DNA from 2 places in the Kocuria palustris genome. Region 1 is predicted to be linked to the other one. Evidence: predicted binding sites of a transcription regulator. Region 1 holds the regulator's gene; the other holds the start of a gene.
The links. Region 1 encodes LexA, which represses DNA repair genes until DNA is damaged. Its sites were predicted from a motif close to TCGAACANNTGTTCGA; they were not measured.

Region 1 (9,326 bases):
CGACGCGGTTCTGGGCGGGGGCCTCGGCACCCGATGAGTACCTGGTCCAGGTGCCCGGCGGCATCGTCTCGGCGACCTTCGTGCCCGGGCCGGACGGCGCCGAGCATGTGGTGCTGGCCGGACCGGCAGAGATCGTGGCGCGCGGCGTCTTCGCCTGAGGCGCCCTCAGCGGGTTGCACGGGCGGCCGAATCTGCCCTGGACACGGCTCGACGAGCAGCGTCCCGGGGTATTGCTGGAGTCCTCCGGCGCGGCGGCCGCCGGCTGGAGTGATCAGCCCCGGGTGACGGCGAGGATCCGGAAGCCCTTGGCGGTCGCCGTGCGCCGGACCTCCCAGGGCCCCTCGGCGGCCTCCGGCAGCGCGGTGGCGAGCCAGGACTGCAGGGTGTCCGCACCCAGGTTCTTCTGCACCACCAGCCAGGCGGTGCCGCCGGAGGCCAGGCGCGGCAGCCACAGCAGCAGCAGCTCGTGCAGCGCCTGCTTGCCGATGCGGATCGGCGGGTTCGACCAGATCGTGTCGAACCGGCGGTCGTCGGGGACGTCCTGGGGGCGCAGAGCCTCCACGCCAGTCAGACCCAGGGCCGTCGCGTTGTCGCGGGTCAGACCCAGGGAACGGTCGTTGACGTCCACGGCCGTCACCCGTGCCCCCGGCTGTCCAGCCTGAGCCATGGCGATCGCCACCGGGCCCCAGCCGCAGCCCAGGTCCAGCAGCTCGGCGCCCGTCGGATCGGGGACTTCGTCGAGCAGGATCGCGGTGCCCTTGTCCAGGCCCTTGGGGGAGAACACCCCGCCGGCGGTCTCGACGGAGACCTCCCGGCCGCGCAGCTGCACCCGGATCCGCGAGCGGCGCTCCTCGTCCTGCGGAGTCGTGAAGTAGTGGGCGCCAGGGGTCTCGGACATGGGGACCATGGTAGGTCGCCGGGCGATGGGCTCGCGGCCCGGCCGCTCCCGACGGCGGCCCCGGATCCGCTGCACAGGCGCCGTTGCGGAACAAACCGCGTCCGTGCTGCGCTGTAGCCTTGATCGAGCCTCTGCGGCCTCATTCCCCGAGCCCGCACACGGCGTGTCAGACCACACGAAAAGGATCCATGACCCACATCCCCGACAGCGGTGCCGAGCCCACCGGCACCACGCCCACCGATCAGCAGCTCGAGGACGTCGTCGCTCGCGTGCTCTCGCGCGCCCAGCAGCGCCGGGACCGGGACGACCGGTCCGCCCCCGACGATTCCGGCTCGGAGGCAGGGACCTCCCAGGAGGCTGCCGAGGGAGCTCCGGCAGGCGGCGGGCGCCGCGATGTCCTGAGCGGACGCGCCCGCGAGCTCGCGGACCGGAGCGTGCACACCGACGCCGACGGCGCCCAGATGGAGCTGTCCGAGCGGCAGTCGCTGCGCCGCGTGGCCAACCTGTCCACCGAGCTCGAGGACATCACCGAGGTCGAGTACCGCGAGCTGCGCCTGGAGAAGGTCGTGCTCGCCGGGCTGTGGACCACCGGCATGGCCTCCGAGGCGGAGAACTCCCTGCGCGAGCTCGCGGCCCTGGCCGAGACCGCCGGCTCCGAGGTCCTCGACGGCATCATCCAGCGCCGCACCAACCCGGATCCGGCCACCTATCTGGGCTCGGGCAAGGCCCTGGAGCTCAAGGACATCGTGGCGGCCACGGGGGCGGACACCGTCGTCGTGGACGAGGAGCTGGCCCCGTCGCAGCGCCGCGCCCTGGAGGACGTCGTCAAGGTCAAGGTCATCGACCGGACCGGACTGATCCTGGACATCTTCGCCCAGCACGCCAAGTCCAAGGAGGGCAAGGCCCAGGTCGAGCTGGCCCAGCTCGAGTACATGCTCCCGCGCCTGCGCGGCTGGGGCGAGAGCCTCTCCCGCCAGGCGGGCGGTCGCGCCGCGGGCGGCGAGGGCATCGGCTCGCGCGGTCCCGGTGAGACCAAGATCGAGATGGACCGCCGCCGGATCCGCGCACGCATGGCCAAGCTGCGTCGCGAGATCGCCGCCATGAAGCCCTCGCGCGAGGCCAAGAGGCTGAACCGCCGTCGCAACTCGGTGCCCTCGGTCGCGATCGCCGGGTACACGAACGCGGGCAAGTCCTCGCTGCTCAACCGGCTCACGGATGCAGGAGTGCTCGTGGAGAACGCCCTGTTCGCCACTCTGGATCCCACGGTCCGCAAGGCCGAGACTCCGGACGGCATCGGCTACACGCTCTCGGACACGGTCGGCTTCGTGCGATCGCTGCCCACGCAGCTCGTCGAGGCCTTCCGCTCGACCCTCGAGGAGGTCGCCGACTCGGATGTGATCGTCCACGTCGTGGACGCCTCGCACCCGGATCCCGAGGGGCAGATCCGCGCGGTCCACGAGGTCCTCGCGGATATCGACGCCCTCGACCTGCCGGAGATCATCGCGCTGAACAAGGCCGATGCGGCCGACCCGTTCGTGGTGCAGCGGATGCGCAACACCCACCGCGACGTCGTCGTCGTCTCGGCCCGCACGGGCGAGGGCATCGACGAGCTCAAGCAGCGCATCTCCGAGGCGATCCCGCGCCCCGATCACGTGCTGGACCTGCTGGTCCCGTACACCGACGGCGACATCGTCTCGCGGCTGCACGGCTGGGACGCCGAGATCCTGCGCACCGAGTACCTGGGCGAGGGCACGCACCTGCTCGTGAAGGTGCGCGAGGACCTGGCCGGCGAGCTGCAGCGCTATGTGTGGCAGGACGCCCAGCAGTTCGGGCAGGGCGTGCCCGGCGACGGCACGGACGCCGCGGCCTCGGACGCAGCAGACGCCGGCTCCGCTGAGCAGGCCGCCTCCGGCGCCGAGGCGCGCTGAGCGTGGAGGGGGCCAGCACGGGATTCCGGGATGCCTCCGGACGCCCCGTCGTGGACATCCGCCCGGAGTCGCTGCCCGGCGGAGCCGACGCGCTGCACCTTCTGGACACGGCCGTCGAGGCCCTGGGGGGTCAGCGCCGCGACGGCCAGCGCCTGATGGCGGGCAAAGTCGCCGAGGCCCTCGAGCTGAACCGCCACCTGCTGGTCCAGGCCGGCACGGGCACCGGCAAGTCGCTGGCCTACCTGACCCCGCTGGTCCAGCACGCGCGCACGGCCGAGCGCCCCGTGGTGGTCGCCACCGCCACGCTCGCGCTGCAGTCCCAGGTGGTCGGCCGAGACGTCCCCCGCCTGCTCGACGTCCTGTCGGAGGAGCTGCCGGAGGACCTCGAGGTCGCGCTGCTCAAGGGCCGCAGCAACTACGCCTGCCTGCACAAGATCGAGGGCGGCTATCCCGAGGACGAAGGCGGCGCCCTGTTCGCCATGCCCGACGACGGCCCGCATCCCCCGGCCGCATCGAGCTCCCGCGCCGGACGGCTAGGGCTGGAGGTCAAGCGCCTGCGCGAATGGGCGGAGGTCACCGATACCGGCGACCGGGACGACGTCACCCCGGGCGTCACCGACGCCGCCTGGCGGCAGGTCTCCGTCTCCGCGCGCGAGTGCCTGGGCCGCAGCTGCCCGCTCGTGGAGAGCTGCTTCGCCGAGCTCGCCAAGGCCCGGGCGGCCGAGGCCGACATCATCATCACCAATCACGCCCTGCTGGCGATCAACGCCTTCGAATCCATCCAGGTCCTGCCCGAGCACGACGTCGTGGTGGTCGACGAGGCCCACGAGTTGCGGGACCGGGTGACGGGAGCCGTCTCTGGAGCCATGTCCGCGGCCACGGTGCGCTCGGTGGCCGCCTCCGTGCGCAAGCACACCACCGCCAAGCACGAGGAGCTGGCCTCCGGGGCGGATGATCTCGAGAAGGCCCTCGAAGGCGTGCCGGCCGAGCTGCTGGCCAGGGGGCTGACCGAGCCGATGTCGGCGGCCGTCGCCCGCATCCGCGAGGCCGCACGCACCGCGCTGTCGGAGACCAAGCCCGAGTCCAAGGACGGCGGGCGCGACACCGACGGCGGCCGGCAGATGACGCGATCGCGGCTGAGCGAGACCCTCGAGCTCGCGGAGCGGCTGCTCGGCGCGCACGAGGCGCGCGAGGTGATGTGGCTGTCGCGCCAGGGCGGCTGGGAGCCCGGCCGCGGCTACGTCCCGGCCGATGACTCCGATCCGGCGACCCTCAGCATCGCGCCGCTGAACGTGGGCGGGCGCCTGCGCGAGGGCCTGTTCGAGGGCCGCACGGTCGTGCTGACCTCGGCTACCCTGACGGTGGGTGAGTCCTTCGACGCCGTGGCCGGCGATCTGGGACTCAAGGGCTCCGGTGCACCGAAGTGGGACGGCATCGACGTCGGCAGCCCCTTCGACTACCCGCGCCAGGGCATCCTCTACATGGCGAAGCACCTGGACAAGCCCGGGCGTCAGCTCTCCGACGGGATGCTGCAGGAGATCCAGGATCTGCTCGAAGCCTCCGGCGGGGGAGCCCTCGGGCTGTTCTCCTCGCGCCGAGCGGCGGAGGAGGCCGCGGAGGTGATGCGCGAGCGAACCGGCCTGTCGATCCTGTGCCAGGGCGAGTCCACGCTCAGCGCGCTCGTCTCCCAGTTCGCCGAGGAGCCGGACACGTCGCTGTTCGGGACCATGGGGCTGTGGCAGGGAGTCGACGTGCCCGGCGACTCCTGCCGTCTGGTGCTGATCGACCGCATCCCGTTCCCGCGCCCGGATGATCCGCTGTCCACGGCGCGCACCCGCGCGGTCGCCGACAGCGGAGGCAACGGGTTCATGGCGATCTCGGCCACACACGCCGCTGTGCGCCTGGCCCAGGGAGCGGGTCGACTGATCCGCTCCACGAGCGATCGCGGCGTGGTGGCGGTGCTGGACTCGCGGATCGCCACGGCGCGCTACGGCGGGTTCCTGCGCGCCAGCCTGCCTCCGCTGTGGACGACGACCGACCGGAAGACCGTCCACTCGGCGCTGCAGCGGCTGCACGGCCAGGACTGAACCGGCCGGGGCAACCGCGCGCAATCCATACCTACTGCGTTTCGATCCATGTGACTCTGGATATCAGAAGAGTCCGCTCTATCGACGAAGAAGGAGCTCATCATGGCCGATGCGCGCAGCGGCGCGGACGCAGCGGGAAGATCTCGCGGGGACGGGGGGAATCCGTCCCGGCTGCGGACGGCGGCGCGTCGACGGGCCAAGGCAGGGCAGGAGGCCCGCTCGGAGGAGCGCGCCACCGCCGAGCTGCGCTCCGAGAAGTCCCGCGGACCGCATTCCCGCAAGGCCCACCTGAGCATGCGCCCGGTGTGGCTGGGGCTGGCGATCATCGTGCTGGCCGTCGTCGTGCTGATGCCGACCCCGGACGGGCTGAGCGTCTCCGGCCAGCGGGCCCTGGGCATCCTGGCCTTCGCGGTGATCCTCTGGGTCACCGAGGCCGTGTCGTACCCCGTGAGCTCGGTGATGATCATCGGGATCATGGCCCTGCTGCTGGGGGCCTCGCCGGCACCTGACGGCTCGGGGGAGGCGCTGGGGACCAGCGATGCCCTGGGCTATGCCCTCGCCGGCTTCGGCTCCTCGGCGGTGGCGCTCGTGGCGGCGGCGCTGGCGCTGGCTGCGGGCATGCAGGCCACCGGGCTGCACAAGCGCATCGCGCTCGTGGTGATGAAGCACGCGGGGGAGAAGACCAGCCGCATCCTCATCGGAGCGATCATCATCTCGATCGTCCTGGCCTTCTTCGTCCCGTCGGCGACCGCTCGGGCCGGGGCCGTGGTCCCGATCCTCATCGGCATGGTCGCGGCCTTCGGGCTGCCGACCGAGTCCCGGCTGGGCGCGCTCATGGTCATCACCGCGGCGCAGTCGATCTCGATCTGGAACATCGGCGTGCAGACCGCCGCAGCCCAGAACCTCGTGGCCGTCGGATTCATCCAGGAATCCATGGGGGCCACGATCTCCTGGCCGCAGTGGTTCGCCGCCGGCGCTCCCTGGGCTGCGGTGATGTCCGTGGTGCTCTACTTCGTGATGCGGGCCACCATCAAGCCCGAGATCGACCGTCTGGAGGGCGGCCGCGAGATCGTCCAGAAGTCCCTGACGGAGCTCGGGCCCATGACCGGGGCGGAAAAGCGCCTGGCGGCTGTGGCCGTCATCCTGCTGGCCTTCTGGTCCACCCAGGGCTCGCTGCACGACATCGACGCCACCACCGTGACACTGTGCGCCATCGGCGTCATGCTGCTGCCGCGCATCGGGGTCTACTCCTGGAAGACCGTGGAGGAGCTCGTGAGCTGGGGGACGCTCGTGGTCTTCGCGGTCGGCATCTCGCTGGGATCCGTGCTGCTGGAGACCGGGGCAGCGGCATGGCTGTCGGCGGCCGTGTTCGACGGGCTCGGGATCACGGGTCTGCCGGTGCTCGCGATCATCGCGATCGTCGGCGCGTTCACGATCCTGATCCACCTGGGATTCGCCTCGGCCACCTCCATGTCGAGCGCGCTGATCCCGGTGTTCATCGCCCTGGCCGTGTCGATCCCGGACCTGCCCGGCGAGGGCGTGGGCTTCGTGCTGATCATGCAGTTCCTGATCTGCTTCGGATTCCTGCTGCCGATCTCCGCCCCGCAGAACATGCTCGCCTACGGCACGGGCGCGTTCACCACGCAGCAGTTCCTGCGCACCGGCATCCCACTGACGATCGCCGGCTATCTGCTCATCCTGCTGTTCTCGGCCACGTACTGGCAGTGGATCGGGCTGCTGTGACCGGCAGGGGATGAGCGACGAGCGGCTGAGGACGGATCCGTCCTCAGCCGCTCGTCATGGCGGTGATCTGCGTGTTCAGAGGCTGCGCAGGACCGAGACGACCTTGCCCATCACCGTGGCGTGATCGCCCAAGATCGGCTCGTACTGCGAGTTCTGCGGAAGCAGCCAGGTGTGTCCGTCGCGCTGGCGGAAGGTCTTCACCGTGGCCTCGTCGTCCAGCAGGGCCGCCACGATCTCCCCGTTCTCGGCGGTGGCCTGAGCGCGCACCACGACCCAGTCGCCGTCGCAGATGGCGGCATCGATCATGGAGTCGCCGGAGACCCGCAGCATGAACAGCTCGCCGTGGCCGGTGAGCTGGCGCGGCAGGGCCATGCGGTCCTCGACCTGCTGCTCGGCGGTGATCGGGGTGCCGGCGGCGATCCTGCCGACGAGCGGCACGAACGAGACGTCCGCGGAGCCGATCGACGGCAGGTCGTCGTCCAGCTCCGGCGCCTCCGAAGCGGCCGGAGCCTCGGCGACGGCGGAGGCGGCCTCCGCCTCGGGATCGCCGAGCAGATGCAGGGGCACCAGGACCTCGAGGGCGCGCGGGCGCTTGGGGTCGCGGCGCAGGTAGCCCTGCCGCTCGAGCTGATTGAGCTGGTGGGTCACGCTCGACAGGGACTTCAGGCCCACCAGGTCGCCGATCTCGCGCATGGACGGGGGATAGCCGTGGGCGGCGACGGCGCGCTGGATGACCTCCAGGATCGTGCGCTGCCGCGGGGTCAGGCCCTTGCGCCGGGAGGACTCGGAGCCCGTCGCCCGGGCCGTGCCGCCTGAGCCGCGCTGCGTGCGACCGGTGCCGCTGGCTGCCATGTCCGTCCTCGTCTTCCGTCGATGGGCGCCTCCGGATCGCCGGGTGCGCTGCGTGCTGGGCCGCGGCGACGCGCTCGCGCCGCGCCGTGGCCGCCTTGTGGTGTCTGAGCGGTTGCGTTGACTCGTCCTCGAGGCCCCGCCAAGGGCCTCCGACCTGCACAGTCCTCCCGCTGAGGCTACGTGAGCCGGACGTCACCTTCAAACATCTGTTCGATCGTGTCTCGACACGAGTCGTACACAGGTGCTAGAAATGGTCGCAAGCAGTTCGAACACGTATTCGAGAACCGGGATCGGGTCTCGAATCCGACAGAGGTTCGAACACGGGAGCGGCCACCACCCGCACCGTCTGTCACCGTCCGTCCCTCGGCAAGAAGGAGTGCATCCCATGTCCGTGATCAGCACCGCTGTCCTGTCGCACTCGTCCTCCACCGGCAGCATCCCCCTCGTCAGCGCCCTGCGCAGCGGGGGCCGCGCCTTCGCGCAGGAGCTCTCCTCCGCCGTGCCCGCCCTGCGCCGACGCCCCGCTGCGCGGCTCAAGGAGTCGGAGGGGCGCCGTCCGGCTCTGCGCGTCATTCCGGGCGGTCGCGCAGCTGCACCGCAGACTCGGACCCTGCCCGCCGTGAAGGAGCCGGAGGCCTCCGCACCGGCGCCATCCGCGTCCTCGCCCATGCGCCTGACCCGCCGCGGGCGGCTGCTGCTGATCGGCCTGCCGACCATGCTCGGCGTGCTGGCCGCGGCCGCACTGCTGGTCGTGCTGATCGCACCCTCCCACGTCACCGCCGGAACCGAGCCGGCCGAGGGCCCCGGGGTCGACTCCGTGACCGTCCAGCCCGGTCAGAGCCTCTGGGAGGTCGCTCAGCAGGCCGAGCCGCAGCGCGACACCCGGGACGTCGTCCTGCAGATCGTCGAGCTCAACGAGCTGGACTCCGCCCAGGTCTCCCCGGGCCAGCAGGTGCTGGTTCCCGCGGCCTGAGCCGGAGGACGGTGGGTTCGGCCGCCGTCGGATGCTGAAGGCCCCGTCCGCGCCTCGTAGACTGTCCTGGTGACTTCTCAGAGCGCGACACCCAGCACCGAGGGCGCCACGCGAGCCGAACGGCTCGCCTCGCTTCCCCTGCGCCACGACCTGCGCGGCAAGTCCCCCTACGGGGCGCCGCAGATCGACGTCCCCATCGCCCTGAACACCAACGAGAACACGCATCCGGTGCCGCAGGACGTCCAGGACGCCATCGTCGCCGAGGTCTCGCGGGTCGTGGGAACCCTCAACCGCTACCCGGACCGCGAGTTCACGCAGCTGCGCCGCGAGCTGGCCGAATACCTGGGCCACGGCCTGGACCAGGACAACATCTGGGCCGCCAACGGCTCCAACGAGATCCTCCAGCAGCTCATGCAGGCCTTCGGCGGCCCCGGTCGTCGTGTGCTGGCCTTCGTGCCGTCCTACTCCATGTACCCGCTGCTCTCGGCCGGCACGAACACGGAGTTCATCCCGGGCGTGCGCGCCGAGGACTTCACGCTCAGCGCCGAATCGGCCGCCGCACAGGTCCGCGAGCACCGCCCGAGCATCGTGCTGCTGTGCTCGCCCAACAACCCCACGGGCACCGCGCTGGAGGACGACGTCGTCGATGCCGTCTACCGCGCCGGCGAGGAGTCGAACACCGTGGTGGTGGTCGATGAGGCCTATGCCGAGTTCTCCCGCTTCCCGGAGCGCACCGCGCTGCGCCTGCTCGAAGGCCGTCCGCGCCTGGTCGTCAGCCGCACCATGTCCAAGGCCTTCGCCCTGGCCGGTGCGCGGATCGGCTACTTCGCCGCCGCACCGGAGAT
Region 2 (9,326 bases), 620 kb from region 1:
GCGGCGCCGATGAACAGGATGGCGCCCACGGGCAACAGGCCCACGATCGAGGTGTTGATCGAGCGCACCAGCGTCTGGTTGGCCGCCAGGTTGATCTGCCCCAGGAACCCGCGCTGCCTGCGGGAGGCCGGCGCGGAGCCGTCGAGCAGGCCCTTGGTGTTCTCGCGGACCTTGTCGAAGACGACCACGGTGTCGTACAGCGAGTACGACAGCACGGTCAGGAAGCCGATGACGGCCGAGGGCGTGACCTCGAAGCCCACGAGCGAGTAGGTGCCCACGGTGAGTGCCACCGTGACGAACACGCCTGCCATCGAGGCCACGGACATCTTCCAGGTGCGGAAGTACAGGGCCATCACGACCGCGGTGAGCACCAGGAAGATCACCAGGCCGCGCAGCATCTGCTGCGAGATCCCCGCGCCCCAGGTGGGGCCCACGAAGTTCGAGGTGACGTTCTCGGCCGGGACGTCATAGGCCTGGGCCAGGGCGTCGCGGACCTCCAGGGTCTGCTCGTCGTCGAGCTGCTCGGTCTGGGCGCGCATGGTGCCCGGGGCGATGTTGGTGACCTCGCCCTCCTCGGTGGCACCGGTGTCCTGCAGCGCCTGCTGGCCGACCTGCGGATCGTCGTCGGCCACCGAGGAGATCGTGAACTCGGAGCCGCCGGTGAAGTCGATGCCCAGGTTGAAGCCGCCCTTGACCACGGGGATCAGCAGGCTGATGACCACGAGCGCGCCGGCGATGGCCAGCCACAGTCCGCGGCGGGGCACGAAGCCGAAGGAGCGACGACCGCTGTAGAGGTCGTTGCCGAAGTCTGAGAAGCGGGACATCAGGCGTCCTCCTCGTTCGTGCGTCGGTCGGAGGCCGGGCGGGTCGCTTCCGGGTCCTGCGGGGGCGGCGGGTCCGACGGCGATGACTCGCCTGCCGCGCGCCGGGCCCGACGGCGGCGCTCGGCCACGGTGAGACCGCGCTCGTCGCCCGGGGCCCCCGCGGTGCGGCGGGAGGGCCTGCCCACAGCAGCGCTCGAGCCGGTGCTCTGAGCCTCGGTCGCTGCCTCGCCGGGCCCGGGAGAGTCCTCTGTCACTGCAGCACTGTGGGCCGCGGAGCTCTCGGGGGCGCTGTCGTCGTCGGGCTCCGTCGAGGCCGCGTGCTCCGTGCGGGAGCTGAGCGGCGAGGACGCGCCCACGAGCTCCTGCTCGGCCGGGGCGGTCTGCACGGCGGACTCCTCCGCCACCGCACCGGCGGCCGGGTCCAGGTCGTCCGGGGTGCGGGTGCGACCGGCGCCGCGGTAGAACGGCACGGCGTCGAGGGTCTCGGGATCCAGCCCTGAGCCCTTGCGGCCCTGAGCGAAGAACCGGGTGCGCGAGAGCAGGACCATGACGGGATGGGTGAACAGGAACACGACCACCAGGTCGATCACCGCGGTCAGGCCCAGAGTGAACGCGAAGCCGCGCACGTTGCCCACGGCCACGAAGTAGAGCACCACCGAGGCGATCAGGTTCACGGACTTGGAGGCGATGACCGTCTGGCGGGCGCGCTTCCAGCCGTGATCGATGGCCGCTGGGATCGTGCGCCCGATGCGGATCTCATCGCGGATGCGCTCGAAGTAGACGATGAACGAGTCGGCGGCCATGCCGATCGACACGATCAGGCCGGCCACGCCCGCCATCGACAGGCGGTAGTTCATGCCCCAGCCCAGCAGCACGATGGCCAGCCAGGACGCCACGCCCAGCACCACGAGCGAAGCGATGGTCACCAGGCCCAGCAGGCGGTACTGGAACAGGCAGTAGACGGCCACCAGGACCAGGCCGATGAGCCCGGCGATGACGCCCCAGCGCAGCTGATCGGCGCCCATGGTGGCCGAGATCTGCTGCTCCGAGGAGATCTCGAAGCTCACGGGCAGCGAGCCGTAGCGCAGCTGCTCGGAGAGGAACTGCGCGTCCTCCTCCGTGAAGGAGCCGGTGATCTGCGCCTGGCCGTCGGGGATGACCGCGTCCATGGACGGTGCGGAGATGACCTCGCCGTCCAGCAGGATCGCGAACTGGCTGCGGGGGTCCCCGGGGCTGGTCTGACCGATCGAGTTCAGGCGCTCGGAGAGCTCCTTGAAGGTCTGGGTGCCTTCCTCGTTGAACTGGATGTTCACGGCGTACTGGCCGGTGGTCGTCCCGTTGGCACCCTGGGCCATGCCGTACGACGAGTCCGAGATATCGGTGCCCTCGAGCTCGATCGGGCCGAGGATGTACTTGCCGCCGCCGCTGGGGTCGCAGGCGACGATGGCCGCCTCCGGGTCCTGGGCGGCGCGCTGCTCGGGGGTCTGCGGCTGCGCGCAGTCCGTGGCCTCGTACTTGGCCATCAGATCGCCGTCGACCCAGTTGGGGTCCGACGAGTCAGTGGGCTCGCCGTCCGGCTCGACCTGCTCGTCCTCGGGGGTGCGCTCGTCCTCCGGAGTGGCCTCGGCGGGGCCGACCATCAGCACGGGTCGGAAGCTCATCTGCGCCGAGGTCTGGATCAGGTCCCGGGTCTCCTGATCGGGCGTGCCCGGCATGGACACGACGATGTTCTCGCCGCCCTGGGTGGAGACCTCGGCCTCCGAGACGCCGGAGCCGTCGACGCGCTGGCGGATGATCTCCACCGCCTGGTCGAGCTGCTCCTGGGATATCTCCTCGCCCTCCTGCTGACCGGTCAGCTCAGGGGTCAGGATCATCTGCGTGCCGCCCTCGAGGTCCAGCGCCAGGCGCGGCCCCCAGCCGGTGTGGCCCTGGCCTGCGCCCCAGCCCAGCACGCCGAGCATGGCGACCAGCAGCACGAACATGCCCACGAGCGAGCCTCGAGCAGTTCTCACCGCCCGGTGCAGCTCGGTGCCGCCGAGCTGACGACGCTGCGCCCGCTGGGCCGTCGTCTCCTGCTCGCTGCGGCGCGGCTTCTTCTTCCGGTCCCCCGACTCGCGGCCGGGGGTGCTCGCGGACGAGCGATCTTCTGGCGATGTCGACATCGGGGCGCAGATCCTTGCGGGGTTCGAGGGGGCTGTGAAGCGCGGCACACGTGGGCCGGGCGGGCGCGGGTGGACCCGAGGAGGCGGTCTCAGGTGCCGCAACACGCACGAGCGCCCCGGCCGAGGGGGCCGAGGCGCGGGTGCTGGCTGATCAGCGGGAGGAGTCGGCTCCCGGATCGCGGGGATCCGTGGGGTCGCCGGCGGGGGTCTCGTCAGCGGAGGCGTCCCCGGCTGCGGTGGAGCCTGCGGCATCCGTGCCGCCGGCAGCGGGGGTGTCACGCTCGACCACGTTGGTGAGGGTCTGCAGGTGCACGGTGACCTGGGTGCCCGGGGCGATCTCGATGACGGCCTTGACGGCATCCTCGTCCTTGGAGACCAGGCGGCCGTAGAGGCCGTAGCTCGTCATGACCTCCATGCCGGGCTCCATGGCGCGCTGCTGCGACTTCAGCTTCTCCTGCTGCTTCTTGCGGGTGCGGCTGGAGAACCAGAACATGCCGATGATCAGCAGCAGCATGAAGCCGAAGAGCAGCATGGAGGAGCCGCCGCCTCCAGCGGCTCCGGCGGCGGACAGCGATTCGGTGACGACGGGTGTCATGCAGACTCCTGATCCTGCGATGCGCTTCTGCGCATCGCGTGGTGGTCGGTGCCGCGACCGGGACTCCGCCCCTGGACAAGCACGTGGGGCAGCGCGGCGGCGGCGAGGATTCCCGTCCATGGTAGGGGACGAGGCCGCGCAGGGCCCGGTCAGCGGGCTCCCAGGCGCCGGGTCGCAGCCGGTCGCCGTCCGGAGGGCTACTGCTGCGGGGGGTCCTGGTCGCCGAGGGCCTGGCGCACCGCAGTGTCCCGGAAGGCTGCGTGCTCGGGCGGTACCAGTCCCAGGTGCTCCCAAGCCGCAGGCATGGCGATGCGTCCTCGCGGGGTCCGCGCCAGCAGGCCCTCGCGGACCAGGTACGGCTCGGCGACCTCCTCGACGGTCTCCGATTCCTCCCCCACGGCGATCGCCAGGGTGGACAGCCCCACCGGTCCGCCGCCGAAGTGGCGGACCAGCGCCTCGAGCACCGAGCGGTCCAGGCGGTCCAGGCCCCGCGAGTCGACCTCGTACATCTCCAGGGCGGCGGAGCAGGCGCGGGCGTCGATGCTGTCCACGCCGTGGACCAGCGCCCAGTCGCGCACGCGGCGCAGCAGGCGGTTGGCGATGCGCGGAGTGCCGCGGGAGCGGGTGGCGACCTCCTCGAAGCCCTCCGTGGACAGGCGCAGGTCCAGCAGCCCGGCGGAGCGGCGCAGCACGGAGACGAGCTCGTGGTCGCTGTAGAACTCGAGGTGCCCGGTGAAGCCGAAGCGATCGCGCAGCGGTCCCGGCAGCAGCCCGGCGCGCGTGGTGGCACCGACCAGGGTGAACGGAGGCAGGTCCAGCGGGATGGAGGTGGCCCCGGCGCCCTTGCCCACCACGATGTCGACCCGGAAGTCCTCCATGGCCATGTAGAGCATCTCCTCGGCGGGCCGGGACATGCGGTGGATCTCGTCGAGGAACAGGACCTCGCCCTCAGTCAGGGAGGACAGGATCGCGGCCAGGTCGCCGGAGTGCTGGATGGCAGGCCCGGAGGAGATGCGCAGCGGAGCGCCCATCTCCTGGGCGATGATCATGGCCAGCGTGGTCTTGCCCAGACCGGGAGGTCCGGACAGCAGCACGTGATCGGCGCTGCGGCCCCGCAGCCTGGAGGCCTCCAGGACCAGGGAGAGCTGCTGGCGCACACGCGGCTGACCCACGAAGTCCGCCAGGGACTCGGGGCGCAGGGCCGATTCGACGGCGCGCTCGTCCAGCTCCGGCTCCCCGCCCACCAGGCGCTCGGACCCGCTGTGCTGTGCGTCCATGCTCAGCGGCCCTCCCCCGTGCGAGTCGAGCCCCGGCCGGCGGCAGGAGCCGAGGCCCGGGCGCCGAGCCACGCGAGCACGGTGCGGAGGATCAGGGCGACGTCACCGGAGTCGGCGAGCTCCTCTCGACCGACCAGGGCGTCGTCGATGGCCGCCGAGGCGTCCTTCTCGTTCCAGCCCAGACCTGTGAGGGCCTCCGTGACCTGGGTGCGCCACAGCGGGATCTGCGCCGCCTGCGGGGCCGAGGCCGGTGCCGGATCGGCGGGAACGAGCTTGTCCGCGAGCTCGAGCACGATGCGCTTGGCGCCCTTGGGCCCGATCCCGGAGACGGTGGTGAACGGCTTGGGGTCGCCCTGGGCGATGGCCGTGCGGACCTCCTGCGTGCCCAGCGCGGCCAGCACTGCCAGTGCGGTGCGCGGACCGATGCCGGAGACGCCCAGCATGGTCTCGAAGATCTCCTTCTCCTCCGCGTCCGCGAAGCCGAACAGCAGCGGGGAGTCGTCCTTGCGCGCCACGAACGCGGTGGCCAGCCGGGCCTCGCGGCCCTCGTGCAGCCCGGAGAGAGTCTGCGGGGTGGCCTGCAGCTCGAGGCCCAGCCCCATGACGTCGACGACGGCCGTGCTCAGCCCCTTGTGCAGCACCTCGCCGCGCACGGACGCGATCATGGGAACACCCTCTCCTCGATGCGGGGAGCCGCCCGCGAATCGGGCAGCCATTCGAACATCAGTACGATGCCTCGCTCACCCTACCAAGCCGCGACGACCACACAGCGCAGGCCCTCGCCCGGGACGAGGGCCCGCACCCGAGGACGATGCGGTCCCTCAGCGGCCGCGCCGAGCCTTCTGCTCCGCGGCCTGCCAGGCGCGCTGAGCGGGTGTCAGGGCGGTGCCGCGCTCCTGGCTCGCGCGCTGCAGTCCCGTGCGGGCGCCCTGGTGCGTGGTCGTAGTGCCCGCCTGGGCGTCCAGGCCCGCGCCCACACCGGAGCGCCAGCCGTGGCAGACCGCGATCGCCAGGGCATCGGCGGCGTCGGCCGGACGCGGCAGCTGCTCGAGGCGGAGGATGCGCGCGATCATCTTGGTCACGGCGGCCTTCTCGGCCGAGCCGTCGCCGGTGACCGCGGCCTTGACCTCGGACGGGGTGTGCCAGGCGACGGGGACCCCGCGAGCGGCTGCGGCGGCGATCACCACGCCCGAGGCCTGGGCGGTGCCGACCACGGTGGGGGCGTTGTTCTGCGCGAACACGCGCTCGATCGCCATAGCATCCGGGGCGAAGCGCTCGAGCAGCTGATCGGCCGCCTGGGCGATGCGCAGGATCCGCTGCTCCAGGGGCTCGTCGGCGCCTGTGCCCTGGACCTCGTGGTGGACCCATTCGGCGCGGCGGTCGGCGCGCATGCGCACGATCCCGAACCCGCAGCGGGTCAGCCCGGGATCGACGCCCAGGATGACCTGCTCGGGGGCCTGCGCCCTGGCCGCGGAGCCCATGGCGGGACGTCGGGCGGGTGCCGGAGCCTGGCTCAGTCCTCGTCCTCGAGCTGGGCGGCGACCTCGGGGGTGATCTCCACGTTGGAGTAGACGTTCTGGACGTCGTCGAGCTCCTCGATCGCGTCGGCCAGGCGCAGGAACTTGCGCGCGGCGTCGGCGTCGAGCTCGACCTTCATGTTCGGGCGGAACTGGGGGTCGTCGTTGTTGTACTCCAGCTCCGCCTCGTCCAGAGCCGTGCGGATCTGGGGCAGGTCGGTGGCCTCGGAGATGACCTCGAAGACGTCCTGGTCCTCGATGACCTCCTCCGCCCCGGCGTCCAGCACGGCCATCATGACGTCGTCCTCGGTGACGCCGTCGGCCTTGGCGACCTCGGCCACGCCCTTGCGCTCGAACATGAAGGTGACCGAGCCCGGATCGGCCATAGTGCCGCCGTTGCGAGTCACGGCCACGCGGACCTCGGAGGCCGCGCGGTTCTTGTTGTCGGTCAGGCACTCGATGTACAGCGCCGACCCCTGGGGGCCGCGGGCCTCGTAGAAGATCTCCGAGTACTCGATGACCTCGCCGGTCAGGCCGGCGCCGCGCTTGATGGCGCGGTCGATGTTGTCGTTGGGCACCGAGTTCTTCTTGGCCTTGGACACGGCCAGATCCAGCGCCGGGTTGCCCGCGGTGTCGGCGCCGCCCTGGCGCGCGGCGACCTCGATGCCCTTGATGTACTTGGCGAAGGCCTTGGCGCGCTTGGCGTCGATGGCGGCCTTCTTGTGCTTGGTCGTGGCCCACTTGGAGTGACCGGACATGGCTTGCCTCCTGGTTCGTGTCGGTGCCGCAGCGCCGGGCTCCTCCCGGCGGCGGCTGGCAGCGCGTGCGTCGGGGGTGCCGGTCACGGCCGGAGGGGCCGTGCGGCGCACCACCGCGGCGCATGACGCTGCGCTGGGAAGTCTGCTGGTCGATTGTAGGCGACGGGTCCCGGGCTCAGCGCGGACGGGAGGCCGCGACCTCCCGCGCCTTCTCCGCCAGCAGATCGTTCAGCGGCTCGAGGGTCTCGTGCGCATAGCGTCGCCGCACCGCCGTGGCGATGAGGTGATCGGCCACCGCCGGGTTCTTGGGCAGCAGGGAGCCGTGCAGATAGGTGCCGATGACCTCGCGGGTCACCGCGCCCTCCGTGCCGTCCTGGCCGTCGTTGCCCGCACCGGAGATCACGCGACCGAACGGCTCCTGGCCCGCGCCCAGGTGGGTCAGCCCGGAGTGGTTCTCGTAGCCGATCACGGTGCCGAGATCGGGCGACTCGGTGACGATGTTGCCGATCAGCCGCTCCGGGCCCCCGACGGTCTCGAGGTCGAAGATCCCCACGCCGGTCAGCGTCTCACCGCCGATCGTGCGGAACCGGTGGCCGAAGAGCTGGTAGAGCCCGCAGATCGCGAGCATGGGCGCGCCATCCTCCACCAGCTCCAGCAGCAGGGGCTTGATGCGCTGCAGGTCCTCCATGACGCGGAACTGCCCGGAGTCCTGGCCGCCGCCGCCCACGAAGATGTCGCCGTCGCCGGGGAAGGAGTCGCCGGGGTTGTAGTCGGTGACGCGCACGCTGTAGCCGCGGCGCTCGAGACGGCGCTTGAGCGTCAGCGTGTTGCCCCAATCGCCGTAGATGTTCATGTCACGCGGATAGAGCTGCACGAGGTGGATCTCGCCCTGCCCGCCGAGCTCGGGCTCGGCTCCTGCGGCGGGGAGGTTGGGAGTCGCAGTGGTCATCGCGGTCCTCTCTCAGATCTCGGGCACGACGGCCACGGCGCGCAGCTCGCGGCGCAGCGTGAGCATGGACGTGTAGGTGCAGAAGACGCGCATCGGGCGTCCGTCGGCGGAGGCGATGAACTCCGTGAGCGCTCGGGCGATGTCCGGCTCGACGGCGCCGACCTGCACCTGGTCGTAGTCCAGGCGCAGAGCCATGTCCCAGGCCCGGGTGCCGGTGACCATGTCCACTCCCCCGCTGCGCAGGGACTCGAATTCGACGTCCCACAGCCAGGAGACGTCGCGGCCGTCGGCGTACTCGTCGTTGATGGAGATCATGGTCGCGTAGGACTCCGGTGCGGCGGAGGCCAGCGACAGGCGGAAGCCCGCGGGGTTCTTCACGAGCAGCAGCTGCAGCGGGGTGCCGTCGACCATGATCGTCTCGCCGCGCCCGAAGGCCGGGGTCACGCGCGACAGCTCGCCCAGCAGCGACGGCAGCGCCGCCGACAGGCCGCTGCGCTCCTGCGAGACGGTCAGGGCCAGTGCCAGGGCGGCCGCGGCGTTGTAGACGTTGTAGACGCCGTAGAGGTGGACCTCCGCCTTGGCGGGCTCACCGCGCACGGAGAACGTGACGTCTGTGGCCTCGAAGTCGTCGAGCTGCACGACGGCCTCCGGCTTGGCCTCCTGCGACGGCAACGGAGCCTCGGGGCCGTCGGCGCCGCGCATGTCGTCGTCCGACGGGAACATGGGCCGCAGCTTCTCCGACAGCCCGTACCAGTGCACCGCGGTCCCGGGGCGGACGTCATCGGCCAGAGAGGCAATGCGCGGGTCCTCGCGGTTGAGGACCACGGCCTCGGTGGTGGCCGCCGCGATCTGGGAGAGCATGCGGCGGGTGGTGTCGATCTCGCCGAAGCGGTCGAGCTGATCTCGCATGACGTTGAGCAGCAGTGCGAACCGGGGCTGGACGAGCTTCACGAAGTGGACCGCGTGGGCCTCGTCGAGCTCCAGCACGGCGATGTCCGCGTCCAGCCTGCCGGTCAGGGAGATCTCCTCCAGCAGGGAGGCCGCCACCCCGCGCACGAAGTTCGAGCCGGTGCGGTTGGTGAACACGCGCAGGCCCTGGGACTCGAGCAGCTGGACGGCCATCTTGGTGGTGGTCGTCTTGCCGTTGGTCCCGGAGATCACCACGACGCCCTGGGGCAGCCGGGCCAGCTGCTCGGCCACGAAGTCCGGGTGCAGCTTCTCCATCACCAGCCCGGGGAACGCCG

Region 2: the regulator LexA is predicted to act here: its motif matches at 5,575-5,590, upstream of ruvA (Holliday junction branch migration protein RuvA).

Annotation. Positions count from the first base shown of each region.
Region 1 is NZ_JAFBCR010000001.1:678,329-687,654, reverse strand. Features, by position in the region: gene dapF (diaminopimelate epimerase) at 1-158, shown strand, start outside; gene JOE55_RS02915 (class I SAM-dependent methyltransferase) at 272-907, opposite strand; gene hflX (GTPase HflX) at 1,087-2,826, shown strand; gene JOE55_RS02905 (ATP-dependent DNA helicase) at 2,829-4,913, shown strand; gene JOE55_RS02900 (DASS family sodium-coupled anion symporter) at 5,016-6,656, shown strand; gene lexA (transcriptional repressor LexA) at 6,732-7,508, opposite strand; gene JOE55_RS13005 (LysM peptidoglycan-binding domain-containing protein) at 7,894-8,481, shown strand; gene JOE55_RS02885 (histidinol-phosphate transaminase) at 8,551-9,326, shown strand, end outside.
Region 2 is NZ_JAFBCR010000001.1:60,401-69,726, reverse strand. Features, by position in the region: gene secF (protein translocase subunit SecF) at 1-824, opposite strand, end outside; gene secD (protein translocase subunit SecD) at 824-2,986, opposite strand; gene JOE55_RS00310 (preprotein translocase subunit YajC) at 3,138-3,581, opposite strand; gene ruvB (Holliday junction branch migration DNA helicase RuvB) at 3,779-4,858, opposite strand; gene ruvA (Holliday junction branch migration protein RuvA) at 4,861-5,523, opposite strand; gene ruvC (crossover junction endodeoxyribonuclease RuvC) at 5,680-6,339, opposite strand; gene JOE55_RS00290 (YebC/PmpR family DNA-binding transcriptional regulator) at 6,372-7,133, opposite strand; gene JOE55_RS00285 (type 1 glutamine amidotransferase) at 7,309-8,082, opposite strand; gene JOE55_RS00280 (Mur ligase family protein) at 8,095-9,326, opposite strand, start outside.